Regions from separate parts of the Blautia sp. MSK.18.38 genome, predicted to be linked through region 1. Evidence: riboswitches for the same ligand, from Rfam matches in the RefSeq annotation. Region 1 holds a riboswitch; each other region holds the start of a gene.
What was found. Region 1 has a riboswitch for cobalamin ahead of NE638_RS10950 (cysteine-rich small domain-containing protein). Riboswitches for the same ligand answer to the same signal wherever they lie in the genome.
Positions count from the first base shown of each region.

Region 2: it holds a riboswitch for cobalamin, as region 1 does, so the genes downstream of both, NE638_RS03995 (ABC transporter substrate-binding protein) here and NE638_RS10950 (cysteine-rich small domain-containing protein) in region 1, are expected to answer to the same signal.
Region 3: it holds a riboswitch for cobalamin, as region 1 does, so the genes downstream of both, nikB (nickel ABC transporter permease) here and NE638_RS10950 (cysteine-rich small domain-containing protein) in region 1, are expected to answer to the same signal.
Region 4: it holds a riboswitch for cobalamin, as region 1 does, so the genes downstream of both, NE638_RS13275 (ABC transporter permease) here and NE638_RS10950 (cysteine-rich small domain-containing protein) in region 1, are expected to answer to the same signal.

Region 1 is NZ_JANFYP010000016.1:8,536-11,723, reverse strand. Features, by position in the region: gene NE638_RS10955 (C40 family peptidase) at 1-1,139, shown strand, start outside; cobalamin riboswitch at 1,371-1,540, shown strand; gene NE638_RS10950 (cysteine-rich small domain-containing protein) at 1,808-2,095, shown strand; gene NE638_RS10945 (phosphatase) at 2,201-2,917, opposite strand.
Region 2 is NZ_JANFYP010000004.1:65,854-69,041, reverse strand. Features, by position in the region: gene pcrA (DNA helicase PcrA) at 1-1,479, shown strand, start outside; cobalamin riboswitch at 1,578-1,873, shown strand; gene NE638_RS03995 (ABC transporter substrate-binding protein) at 1,977-3,071, shown strand; gene NE638_RS03990 (FecCD family ABC transporter permease) at 3,086-3,188, shown strand, end outside.
Region 3 is NZ_JANFYP010000015.1:59,478-62,665, reverse strand. Features, by position in the region: gene NE638_RS10690 (M14 family metallopeptidase) at 1-885, shown strand, start outside; cobalamin riboswitch at 1,171-1,359, shown strand; gene nikB (nickel ABC transporter permease) at 1,544-2,482, shown strand; gene nikC (nickel transporter permease) at 2,483-3,188, shown strand, end outside.
Region 4 is NZ_JANFYP010000022.1:7,846-11,033, reverse strand. Features, by position in the region: gene NE638_RS13285 (ABC transporter ATP-binding protein) at 1-114, opposite strand, end outside; gene nikC (nickel transporter permease) at 95-958, opposite strand; gene NE638_RS13275 (ABC transporter permease) at 974-1,903, opposite strand; cobalamin riboswitch at 2,040-2,213, opposite strand; gene NE638_RS13270 (MATE family efflux transporter) at 2,361-3,188, opposite strand, start outside.

The DNA.
Region 1 (3,188 bases):
AACAGTATGAGGCAATGAAGAAACGTATCCAGTATCTCTATGAGAAGGGTGGAGATGATGCATGGTTCCAGATGATGCTGAATGCAGAGAACCTGTCTGACCTTCTTACAAGAGCAGAGTACACACAGAAGACTTATGAGCAGGACCGTAAGAGTCTTGAAAAATATTCCAATACGATCCAGCAGGTGGCAAACCTGGAGGCACAGTACACACAGGAGAAGGCAGAGCTGGAGGGAATGAAGCAGGAATATGAGGCAGAGTCCCAGAACCTGCAGGCACAGCTGGATGAGAAGCGTGCCACATCCGCAGATTATGATAATGAGATCGCCTACGCACAGCAGCAGGCTACAGATTATGCCAACCTTCTTGCAGAGCAGACTGCAGAGCTTCAGAGATTAGAGGCTGAGCGTATTGCAGCAGAGGAAGAGGCAAGACGTCAGGCCGAGGCTGAAGCAGCAGCGAGAGCACAGGCTGAGGCAGAAGAGGAAGCAAGACGCCAGGCAGAGCAGGAAGCACAGCAGGATGAGGCGGACGAGAGCGAAGACGGACAGTACGATGAGGACGGCGACGTGATCGAGAATGCAGATGAGGATACTGCAGAAGATGACACCGAGGATGTGGATGAAGATGCAGACAATGGTGAGAATGATGATGCGTCCGAGGATACTGAGAATACAGAGGATAATGCAGACGCAGATTACGATAACAGCACAGACGCATCTGAAGAAAGTGCAGAGGACACATCTAATGCAGAGGATACATCTTCAGACAGTGACAGTTCTTCTTACAGTAGCGGTTCCGGATCTTCTGTTGTGAATTATGCTACACAGTTTGTGGGAAATCCTTACGTATGGGGCGGAACAAGCCTTACCAATGGTGCAGACTGCTCCGGATTTGTACAGAGTGTCTATGCGAACTTCGGAGTCAGCCTTCCGAGAACCTCCTATGAGCAGCAGAATGCAGGTACAGAAGTATCCTACGCAGATGCACAGCCGGGAGATCTGATCTGCTATGGCGGACACGTGGCTATTTACATGGGTAATGGCCAGATCGTTCATGCATCGAACTCTCAGGACGGGATCAAGATCAGCAATGATGCTACATACAGAACAATTGTATCTGTAAGACGTCTTGTATAATAAAAACGTACAACAGAAAATAAAAATACAGCAGCCCGACAGCAGTTTGTCGGGCTGTTTTTGACGTCGGAAAAAATATTGAAAACCCATGGAACGGAGTGAACAGCAATAAAATATGCTCAAAAATGTATAAATATTGAAAACAGTATTGACATATAATTAACAGGATGTTATTATAATGTCAGTATAATTCCATATTGAACATAGCAAGTGCTGAGGATAGCTGACAGTTATATATTGATTATCAGAAGTCCACAGAAAAGGGAATCAGGTGTGAAACCTGAGCGATCCGGTCACTGTAACGGAGGAGCGAATCTCATAGTCCATTGTACGTATGTATGAGAAGGAGAGAGGAGCCATGATCCCGGAGCCAGGAAACCTGCTTGTTATGGCGAGGTTAAACTTCCGTGTAAAGTGTAACAACCATTTCAGGGACTCCGCACCCCTGGGACGTTGTCTACTTTTTTACGAGAGTAGGCATTTTTTTATGGAATGCGCCTGTTCATATGAATTATACATGATTAAATGGCAGGCGATACTACTCCGGATACATTCGTTCCCTCCGCGCACTCATGAACGGATTATATTTCTACCCCGGGGTGGCATCGCTACCTCTTTTTTATAGGAAAAAGTTATGTGTGGTTATGTCAGGAGAGGAGAAAAGAGCCATGGAGAAACCATACTGGGAAGGCAAAGAATACTCTTACTTCAGCCACAAAAACTGTGAGTATTTTCCGTGCCATAAAGGAGCAGATCCGGAGAACTTCAATTGTCTGTTCTGCTATTGTCCTTTATATGCACTGGGAGATAAATGTGGTGGTAATTTCCGCTTTACGGAAAGCGGGATTAAAGACTGCACCGAATGCAAGCTTCCTCACAGAAGAGAAAATTTCGGATATGTTACAGGTAAATATAGCGAGCTTGCGGAAATTGTACGGAAGCAGCGGGAAAAATAAAAAACAGGCCAGTTCAGATACAGGAAAATGTATATTCCTGTGTTTGAACTGGCCTGTTTTGTTTGGGGGACAATATCTGTTATCTGTCGGAAAAGATACAGAAGATCATTCTCTGGTTTGGAGAAAAACCTTGAGTCTGGGAATCTGGTTGTTGAGGATCAGCTGTTCCGGAAACATGGCCTGATGAACAAACTCAGCAGCACAGGTAAAATCTCCGATATGCTCCGGGCCATGGCTGTCACTGGAAAGAAGCAGCGGTAGATCATATTTGCGGCAGCATCGAAGGATCTCGAAACAGTTTTCTCTTGTGTCGCCACGATAGCCATAAGGTGCAAGAGAAGCTTCGTTGATCTCAAAGATCGTGCCGGTTTCCCTGGCAGCCCTTGCAAGCGCATCATAATTAACCGGGTAATGAGTGTTATCACTATGTCCGAGGATCTTTACACAGGGGTTTTTCATTACATTGATAAAAGCTTCTGTGTTTTCGGCTCTGGTACCGCAGCGGTAATTCCAGGCATGCATGCTGGCAATGGCGTAATCAAGTTTACATAATAATTCCTGATCTAAATCTACCGTTCCGCTGCGGTCAAGGATATTCAGTTCAATTCCGTAGAGTAATTCTACACCGAAATGTTTTTTGGGAGAATAGGTAAGGCTGCGGAAATAGGAGGAAGTTCCGGCTGCCAGAGTGCCGGGACCGTGATCAGTGATCCCGAGAAGCCGGAGACCTTTCTCGGCAGCTGCGCGTGCCATGTTGGTGATGGTACATTCCGTGCCGTGACCACTGGCGATGGAGTGGGTATGCATATCAGAAAGATACATAAAAATACACCTCTTTTACTGTTTGAGAACATGTGACAGAGCGGAATACGAATGTCCGCTTTGCATAAATTTTTTCTGAAAAACAAAGGAATTCCTATATAAATCCAAGTATGGCAGAGCAGAAAAACAAAGTCAATAGAGAAAAACATAAAAATACAAAAAACAAATAAAATCAACAGGGCACAACCGATAAAAACCACAAAAACAGCTAGAAACACATGTTGGATTTCGTTGACATCGAAGTGGGGGTAAGGTATAATAAAACTACATG
Region 2 (3,188 bases), on a different contig from region 1:
TATCGTTTTCGTGGAGCAAATATCGGGAATATCTTAGGCTTTGAGAAGGTTTTTCCTGAGGCTAAGGTGGTGCGCCTGGAACAGAATTACCGTTCTACCCAGAACATCCTCAATGCAGCCAATGAGGTGATCGTCAACAACACAGAGCGTAAGGAAAAACGCCTCTGGACAGAGAACGAAGAGGGCGATAAAGTACATTTCCGTCAGTTCAACAACGGATTTGAGGAAGCGGAGTATGTTGCAGGAGAGATCATCCAGGGGCGCCGCAACGGGAAATTCCAGTACAAGGACTGTGCAGTACTTTATCGGACCAATGCCCAGTCCCGTCTCTTTGAGGAGAAATTTCTCCTGGCAAATGTTCCTTATAAGATTGTCGGCGGCGTGAACTTTTATGCCCGCAAAGAGATCAAGGATCTGTTAAGCTATCTGAAGACCCTTGACAATGCCAGTGATGATCTGGCTGTGCGCAGGATCTTAAATGTGCCAAAAAGAGGGATCGGACTCACCAGCATCGGCCGTGTCCAGGACTATGCGGATATGATGAACCTGAGCTTTTACGATGCGCTCCGCGTGGTGGAGGAAGTACCGTCCATTGGCAGGGCAGCAGGAAAGATCAATGATTTTGTATCCTTTATCCAGGGACTGAAAAGTAAGGCAGAGGCCTATACAGTCCGTGAAACCCTGGAAGAGGTCATTGAGCTTACCGGTTATGTGAAGGAACTGGAGGCAGAGAAAACGGAGGAGGCCCAGGCGAGGATCGAAAATATCGATGAGCTGATCTCCAAGACAGAATCCTTCCAGGAAGCCATGGAGGAGGCCGGACAGCCGGCAACACTTTCTGCATTTCTGGAGGAGATCGCACTGGTGGCAGATATCGATTCTGTTGATCCGGATCAGGATTATGTGCTGCTGATGACCCTTCACAGTGCCAAGGGACTGGAATTCCCAAATGTATTTATCGTGGGAATGGAGGACGGTGTTTTTCCGGGGTATGCTTCCATCTGGTCCGGTGATCCGTCGGATATCGAGGAGGAGCGAAGGCTCTGTTATGTGGGGATCACCCGTGCCATGAAGGAACTGACCTTAACCTGTGCAAAACAGCGGATGATCCGTGGGGAGACTCAGTATAACCGTGTGTCACGTTTTGTAAGGGAGGTTCCACGGGAGCTGGTAGATCTTGGACATACCATTCAGGAGAAAAAGCCCAGGGTAGATGATATCGTATCTCCGAAAAGCGCCTATGCCCAGATGAAAATGAATTTCCAGGCAAAGAGCACCCTGCAGAAAAAAGATTTCACAGTGAAGAAGGCGGACAGCCTGGACTATGGTGAGGGAGACACGGTCCGTCATGTGAAATTCGGAGTCGGTATCGTAAAAAATATCGCAGACGGCGGCAGAGACTACGAAGTGACGGTAGACTTTGACAAAGTCGGCGTGAAAAAAATGTTCGCCGGTTTTGCCAAGCTGAAAAAGATCTGAGAGGGATCTCTCCGGGCAGACTATTTCTGCAAAAAAATGTAAAAATCCGGCCTCAAGGTTGTAATTGGAAAACCGGTATGTTAGAATCAGTATCAGCGTAATTGAATTGCTGTGAAGTGGACAGTATCACCGGCACATATGCTGTCGGATACTGTGAGAGGGAATCGGGTAAAAAGCCTGAGCGGTTGCGGCCACTGTATACAGAAGAAGGGATTTCACATGCCATTGCAGAAACTCATGTGAGAAGGCGAAATCCCGATGTCAGAGAGATTCTGGAGAAAATTCTGATACATCATTCATGATCGGCTAAAAGATGAATGGTGTATCAGTTTTTATTTTGCGGAGTTTTTTCTGAGTCTGTAAGTCAGGAAACCTGCTTGACAGTATGTAAGTGGGAGCTTCCGTACAAAGTGTTCCGTGCAGATTTTATGAAGCCCCATCTTTTCGGTTACCCATAGGCAACAGGAGATAAAACAGGCGAAAAGAGAGGAAATGAAATGAAAAACAAGTATGTATCCACAAGAATCATGGCAATGGTAATGGCAGCGGCAATGACCGTATCAGCAGCTCCGGCTGTTTATGCCGCAGAGAGAGCAGACTCCGAGACCATCAAGGAAGACAATCAGCCGGCAGCAGAAGACAGTACAGAGTCTGCAGACACCGAAGATTCTTCCGCAGAGGCAACCAAGACAGAATATCCTCTGACCATCACAACCTATGATTACGATGGAAACGAAATCGAAACCACTTATGAAAAAGCACCGGAAAAAGTCCTTGCTGTATATCAGGGAAGCATTGAGACTATGCTCGCACTTGGTCTGGAAGACCACCTGGTAGCTACCGCAGGTCTTGATAATGAAGTTCCGGAAGATCTCAAAGAAGCATTCTCAAAAACAAATTATCTTGACGAATTTACCCCATCCCTTGAAACTGTAACAATGCTGGAGCCGGATATGATCTTATCCTGGAGCTCTCTTTTCTCTGATGAGAATCTGGGAAATGTAACAGACTGGATCGACAAAGGCTGCAACACCTACTACAACACCAATACTCGTCCGGACGGCGACAGAACACTGGAAAATGAATTCACAGATATCTTAAATATCGGAAAGATCTTCGATGTACAGGACAAAGCACAGGCTATCGTTGATGATGCAAAAGCAGTGATCGACAAAACTCTTACTGCAACTGCAGATGTAAAAGACAAACCAAGCGTAATGGTATTGGAGCCTCTTGGAGATGACATCACAAACTATGGCGTAAAGAGCCTTGGCGGAGATATGGTAACACAGTTAGGCGCAACTCTTGCAAACCCGGATGCTTCCACCGTTGGAAAAGAGGATATCATCGCAGCCAACCCTGACGTGATCTTTGTGGTTTACATGCCATATGCAGGAGATGATCCGGAAACTGTTAAGAACAGCCAGCTTGCAGTGATCCAGGATGATGAGTCCCTGAAGAGCCTTGACGCAGTAAAGAACGGACGTGTTTACCCGATCATGCTCAGTGAGATGTATGCAAGTGCAACACGTACCCAGGACGGAATCGAAACTTTTGCAAAGGGATTATATCCGGACGTAAATCTTGACTGATCGGAGAAAATGCAGTGAAAGAAACAGCTTCACAGAGAAAAAAAGATAAGGTGCTCAGAACATCCATGTATGTGGCAGTTCTCATCGGACTTGCAGGATTCCTTATTTTTTCCATAC
Region 3 (3,188 bases), on a different contig from region 1:
ATAGCAATGCCGGCAACTGTGATATGCGGAGTGAAAGACGGACCGACGATATTGATCACAGCGGGAATACACAGTGCGGAGTATGTAGGAATCCAGGCGGCAATGGAACTTGCAAAAGAATTTCAACCGGAAGAACTGAAGGGAAATGTGATCATCGTTCCACTGGTCAATGTCAGTGGCTTTGAGCATCGCACCATGAGTCTGGTCTATGAGGATGGCAAGAACCTGAACCGCGTTTTCCCCGGAGATCCTGAGGGAACAGCTGCAGATCGTATTGCCTATGCTATAGTGACAAAGCTTTTTTCCATAGCAGATTATTATATCGACCTGCATAGCGGAGATGGGTTCGAACAGCTTCATCCCTATGTTTATTATGTAGGGGTTGTAGATGAAAAGACAGCAGAGAAATCATTACATATGGCACGGCATATCGGCGTAAAATATGTGGTCCGTTCCACAACCGCCACAGGTGGCGCCTACAATTATGCTTCTTCTCTTGGAATTCCAAGTATTCTCATCGAAAGAGGCGGACACAGCTACTGGACCTGGGAGGAAGTAGAACAGGATAAAAGAGACGTCCGTCACCTTGTTTTTCATCTCCAGGGAAAGAAATGTCATGGTCTGAAGCATTACCGTCAGATGCTTCTTGAAAATGTAGTCTATGAATATGCGCCGTATACCGGATGCTGGTATCCATCCAAGAAGCCTGGAGAGTACTTCTTTAAGGGAGAAGAACTGGGTGAACTGAAAGATTACTATGGAAATTTACTTTACACATCTATTGCAACTGAAAACGGAGTCGTACTTTATCAAACAGCCAGTCTGAACATTATTGAAGACGGACCAATGATCGCATATGCAGCGATCACGGAGACTCTGACCTGATAGTAAACAACCTTTTCAGAACGCTTCTGTCTGAAATCATATTGAAACAGTAAGAAAACCGGGTTTTACCATTTGCTATTCTATTTGTAAAAACAGCGAGGTAAAATCCGTGTTTTTTTTAGCAGATCAGATAAATCCAATTGTCATATCCCCCATGGGGGATATATACAATTCAAGCATCTTTAACAAAATTTATGAGTTTTCTAAAAATATAACATTTTTCCATAGACATAAACTATAGTTTTATCATATAATGTTGCAGTAATTTAACAGCATTTGCTGATTTTCACATCAGCCGTTGTAAGTTCTGAGAGGATTAATAGGGAAACCGGTGTAAATCCGGTACGATCCCGTCACTGTAAGGGGGAATCCTCAGACAAAGTACCACTGGTCGAGTACGTGAGAAATAGACCGGGAAGGTGCCTGAGGGTAAGGATCCTAAGTCAGGAGACCTGCTTGCAATTGTTTTAAAATGATTCTTACGGAAGATAGGAAGCATATTTATTTTGTGTGCCCGTATTTCGTCACGGGCTTTTTTCGTGCAAATTTTCTAAAATTCCATGCATATTCTGCATATTAAGAATCCAATAGTTTCTTTTATCTAACTAAATTAAAACGGCAATGTTAAAATCGCATCAAATGAGGAAAGGAGTAAAACGTGACAAAGAAACAAGTAGGAAAAAGATTTCTCCAGATCATCATTGTATTATTTGGAATCAGCTTTTTCACATTTGGACTGACCTATCTGTCACCTGGTGATCCTGCGGAGATCATGCTGACAGAGTGTGGTAATCTTCCTACACCAGAGCTTCTGGAACAGACAAGACATGAGCTTGGCCTTGATCAGCCCTTTCTCGTGCAGTATGGTTCCTGGCTGAAGGGTGTTGTTACAGGAGATATGGGACAGTCCTATTCTTTCAAAATGCCGGTAACAGATAAACTGGTATCCTGTTTCTGGCCGACGCTGAGGATGTCGTTGCTGGCACTTCTGATGATGGTCATTATTTCCATACCGCTTGGAATCCTGGCCGCTGTATATCAGAACAAATTCCCGGATTATTTTGTGAGAGGAATTACCTTTGTGGGAGTATCTGTTCCAAGCTTCTGGCTGGGCCTGATCCTTCTCAGCATCTTTGGTGTTCAGCTTCGCTGGATCAATGTTGCAGGAGGCAGTACTGATTTTAAATCCATGATCCTCCCGGCGCTGACTCTTGCACTTGCCATGTCTGCAAAATATACCAGACAGGTAAGAAGTGCAGTACTGGAGGAACTTCACCAGGATTATGTCACAGGTGCAAGAATGCGTGGAATCAAGGAAAGCGTTATTCTCTGGAAACACGTCCTTCCTAACGTAATGCTTCCTCTGGTAACATTGCTGGGACTTTCCCTTGGAAGTCTTCTGGGAGGTACTGCAGTTGTAGAGATCATTTACAACTGGCCTGGAATGGGAAATATGGCAGTAAAAGCAATTTCCTGTCGTGACTATCCTCTTGTACAGGGCTATGTACTCTGGATCGCGATCCTGTACATGTGCATCAACCTGCTTGTGGATCTGTCCTATACTTATCTCGATCCAAGACTTAAGGAGGATAGATAATTGAAAAAGGTATTACGAACATTCAAAGAAAATAAACAGTTCACTCTTTTCTTCATTCTGGGTCTCGTGGTGATCGGAATTGCGATCTTTGCGCCACAGCTCTCACCATATGATCCACTGAATGCAGTTATGACCGAATCACTGCAGGAGCCAAGCTCCGCTCATCTATTCGGAACGGATAAGCTTGGACGAGATCTTCTTTCCCGTGTTATCTTCGGAACAAGAACCTCTCTGATCATGACCTTATGTCTGGTTGCGGTGATCTTTGTCATCGGTACATTTTTAGGAGTTATTGCCGGATATTTCGGCGGCGTTGTGGATGCAGTGATCATGCGTATCGCAGATATGATGATCTCCTTCCCTGGGCTTGTACTGGCCATTGCCATTGCCGGCATGCTTGGACCAAACCTGGTCAATGCCGTTATCTCCATTGCGGCTGTAAGCTGGACAAAATATGCCCGTCTTGCACGAAGTATGGTCTTGAAAGTCAAGAAGAGTCTTTACATAGAGGCAGCTATAGTAAACGGAACAAAGACCTGGAAAATTCTTCTTGTACACATTCTTCCCAACATGGTAACCCAGATGGTGGTAACTGCGGCAGCAGATATCGGAACTATGATGCTGGAGCTGGCTTCCCTTTCATTCCTGGGATTTGGTGCAACTGCGCCGACACCGGAGTGGGGACTGATGCTGAATGAAGGAAGAA
Region 4 (3,188 bases), on a different contig from region 1:
TCCGCGTTTTACTTCCAGGCTGACATCTTTTACTGCATGAACCATTCCGTGAGATGTCTGAAACTCCACATGTAGTCTTTTTACCCTTAGGACATCATTTTTGGGCTGTTCCATTCTGTATTCCCTCCCCCAGATAATTAAATGCCAGAACAATGATCATGATCAGTATGCCCGGATAAAACATCAGTCTTGGATAAGTCTGGATATAACTTCTACTGTCACTGAGCATGATCCCCCATTCCGGTGTCGGTGCCTGCACACCAAGGCCGATAAAGGAAAAACCGGCAATTGACAGAATGATCGAACCGATTTCCATTGTTGCCAGTGCGATCACAGATGGCAGGATATTTCTCAATACATGCCTAAATATGATCCTTGCGTGGCCGCAGCCGCCGGCTTTTAGTGCGGTCATATAATTTTTATTTTTTTCCTGAAGTGTCAATGCTCGGGCAAGCCTTGCATATTCTGCCCAGGATACGACCGATAAGGACAGAATCAGATGAGCGCCGCTGGCTCCTACGGTTCCTGCAATGGCAAGTGCCACAATAAAGACCGGCATAGCCATAAATACATCAATGATCCTCATAATTATGGAATCGATTTTTCCACCTACATATCCGGCAAACAGTCCGATCGGCACCCCGACACATACAGTAATCAGAAGCACCGTAAAGCTATAGCTCAGTGAATACCGGCTGCCCCAGAGAAGTCTTGATAAAATACATCGTCCCAGCTGATCAGTACCTAAAGGATATGCCGCCGACGGATTCTTTAATTTTATCGAAACATCCACAAGCAGTGGATCATGCGGCGCCAGTACAGGTGCAAAAATAGCTGCCAATGCAAAAATTATGACCACCATCAATCCTATTTTTGTTTTCGGTGACCGGAATACCTGTTTCCAGTACAGATTCTGGATCATGCTTTTTTCTGTTTTCTGCTTTCTTCTGCTTCCCATTCTATGATCTCTCCTTTACTTTAACTGGATTCGCCGGTCAATCGCAGAATAGGCGATATCCACAAGAAAATTTAATACTACAATGCCAACAGCCAGAATAAAGATAAAACATTGCAGCACCGGAGTGTCTTTTGAGATCACGGATTTCAATGCCAGATTTCCGATTCCCTGAATTGAAAAAATACTTTCTATCACAGCTGAGCCACAGAAAAAACCGATCACAATTGATACCAGACGTGTCAGCACAGGAATCAGGATATTTTTCAGACCATGACGCAAAATTACATTTACAGATGACAATCCCTTAGCTCTGCTGGCACGTATGTAATCCTGCTTCAGCACCTGTATCATATTGGTACGGATCAATCTCGTCATAATTCCAAAGAAACTGATATCCATGGCAAATGCCGCAAGAATCGGGATGCCTCCGGCATCTCCTCCGATCACGGAAATCACTTTTAGCTTTACTCCAAATATATAGAGCAGCATCAGACCGATCCAGAAAGACGGCATAGATACACTGAGGGACGACAAAATGCGAATGACTTTATCCAGAACTCTGTTTTCATAAATTGCCGACAAAATTCCAAGAGGGACTGACACGATCATCAACAATAAAAACGAAGTAACTGCCAGTTTAAATGTCTGTGGAAAATATCTTTTTAATTCCTCAAAAGCCGGTTTTCTGGTAGAATATGATTTTCCAAAATCGCCATGAAGTGCCTGATCCAGCCATTTCCCGTATTGTACCAGCACCGGCTGATCCAGTCCTTCCTCATGCCGTACTTCTTCTACCTGCTCCGGTGACGGATGCTCATATTTTTTCTCCGCCAGCACTCTGGCCGCATCACCTGCCGATATAAAACTCAGCATAAAAATAATAAATGTAACCGCCAGCACTACCGGAATCATAAATATAAAACGCTTTGCAATTACTTTTCCCATTTTCATTTCTCCTCATTTTTCATCTGTTTATTCGGTTAAAATAAAAAAAGCTGATATGATCCAGCATCATATCAGCACAAAAAACAAACCTCTACCTCAGGCAGAGCTTATTCCTTCTGTATCCCATCCGAATCAGAATTCTTCTGTCAAAAAGGCAAGTCTCCTGACTCCAGTTCTTCCTACTTACCATCTTCCCGGATCTCTCCAGTGATATTTTGGTTTTCGTCCCTGTCACAGTAGCGGTGGCTGTTCTGGCATTTCACCAGATTCCTTATTAAGTACTTTGTACACCCTTCTGACTATTCAATTTTCATAGTTGCAATGAATAAATATTATAATATCATACTTTTCTTTTTATATAAATAGTTTTTTGTCAAATATAAAATATCTGAACATTTCATAGTGAAACCCGGATATTTTCTGCCTGTATTATTATAAATCTCTTAAGTAAATAACATTATGTATGAACGGTGACTTCTTTATATTTCCGTATAATGATCATATAACTTACGAATAATAAAACAGCTGCGCTGCTCCATGCACAGATCTCTGCATAGTATATTCCATCTTCACCGATCAGTTTTGGCAGCAGCAGCGCAACACTGACACGCATTATAAATTCTGCAATGCCGCTGGCAAGCGGAATCAAAGTATTACCCAGGCCCTGGATAGCGGAACGATACACATACAGCAGATACAGCACCCACAAAAAGACAGCCATAATAAACAAATACTTATATGCTATATCCAATACCTGTCGGGTCTGATCCGGTTCACCGGATACAAACAGGGACAGTACATTACGTCCAAACAGTACCATCATGCCGGAAATGAAAGCCGAAGTGAGCACTGCCATATAAGTGCCGCTGCGCACGCCTTTTCGAATCCTCTGGTATTTTTTTGCACCAAGATTCTGGCCCACATAGGTTGTAATAGCATATCCATATGAAACGGCAGCCATCTCCAAAACCCCATACAGCTTGTTCGATGCCGTAAATCCCGCCACAAACAGAAAACCAAATCCATTGATCACATACTGTACCACAAGTCCTCCCACGGAGATGATCACATTCTGTATCGCAAGAGGAACCGCCAGTTCCAAAAGCCGCAGGCTCATAGAGGGCTGCCTGTAAAAGTCCTTCTTTTCCAGGCGGATATCCGGGATTTTACGTAATACGATCAAACAGTACAAGGCTGAAAATCCCTGTGCGATAACGGTTGCCACTGCTGCTCCGGCAATACCCCAGCCAAAAACCGCCACAAATAACAGATCCAGTCCCACATT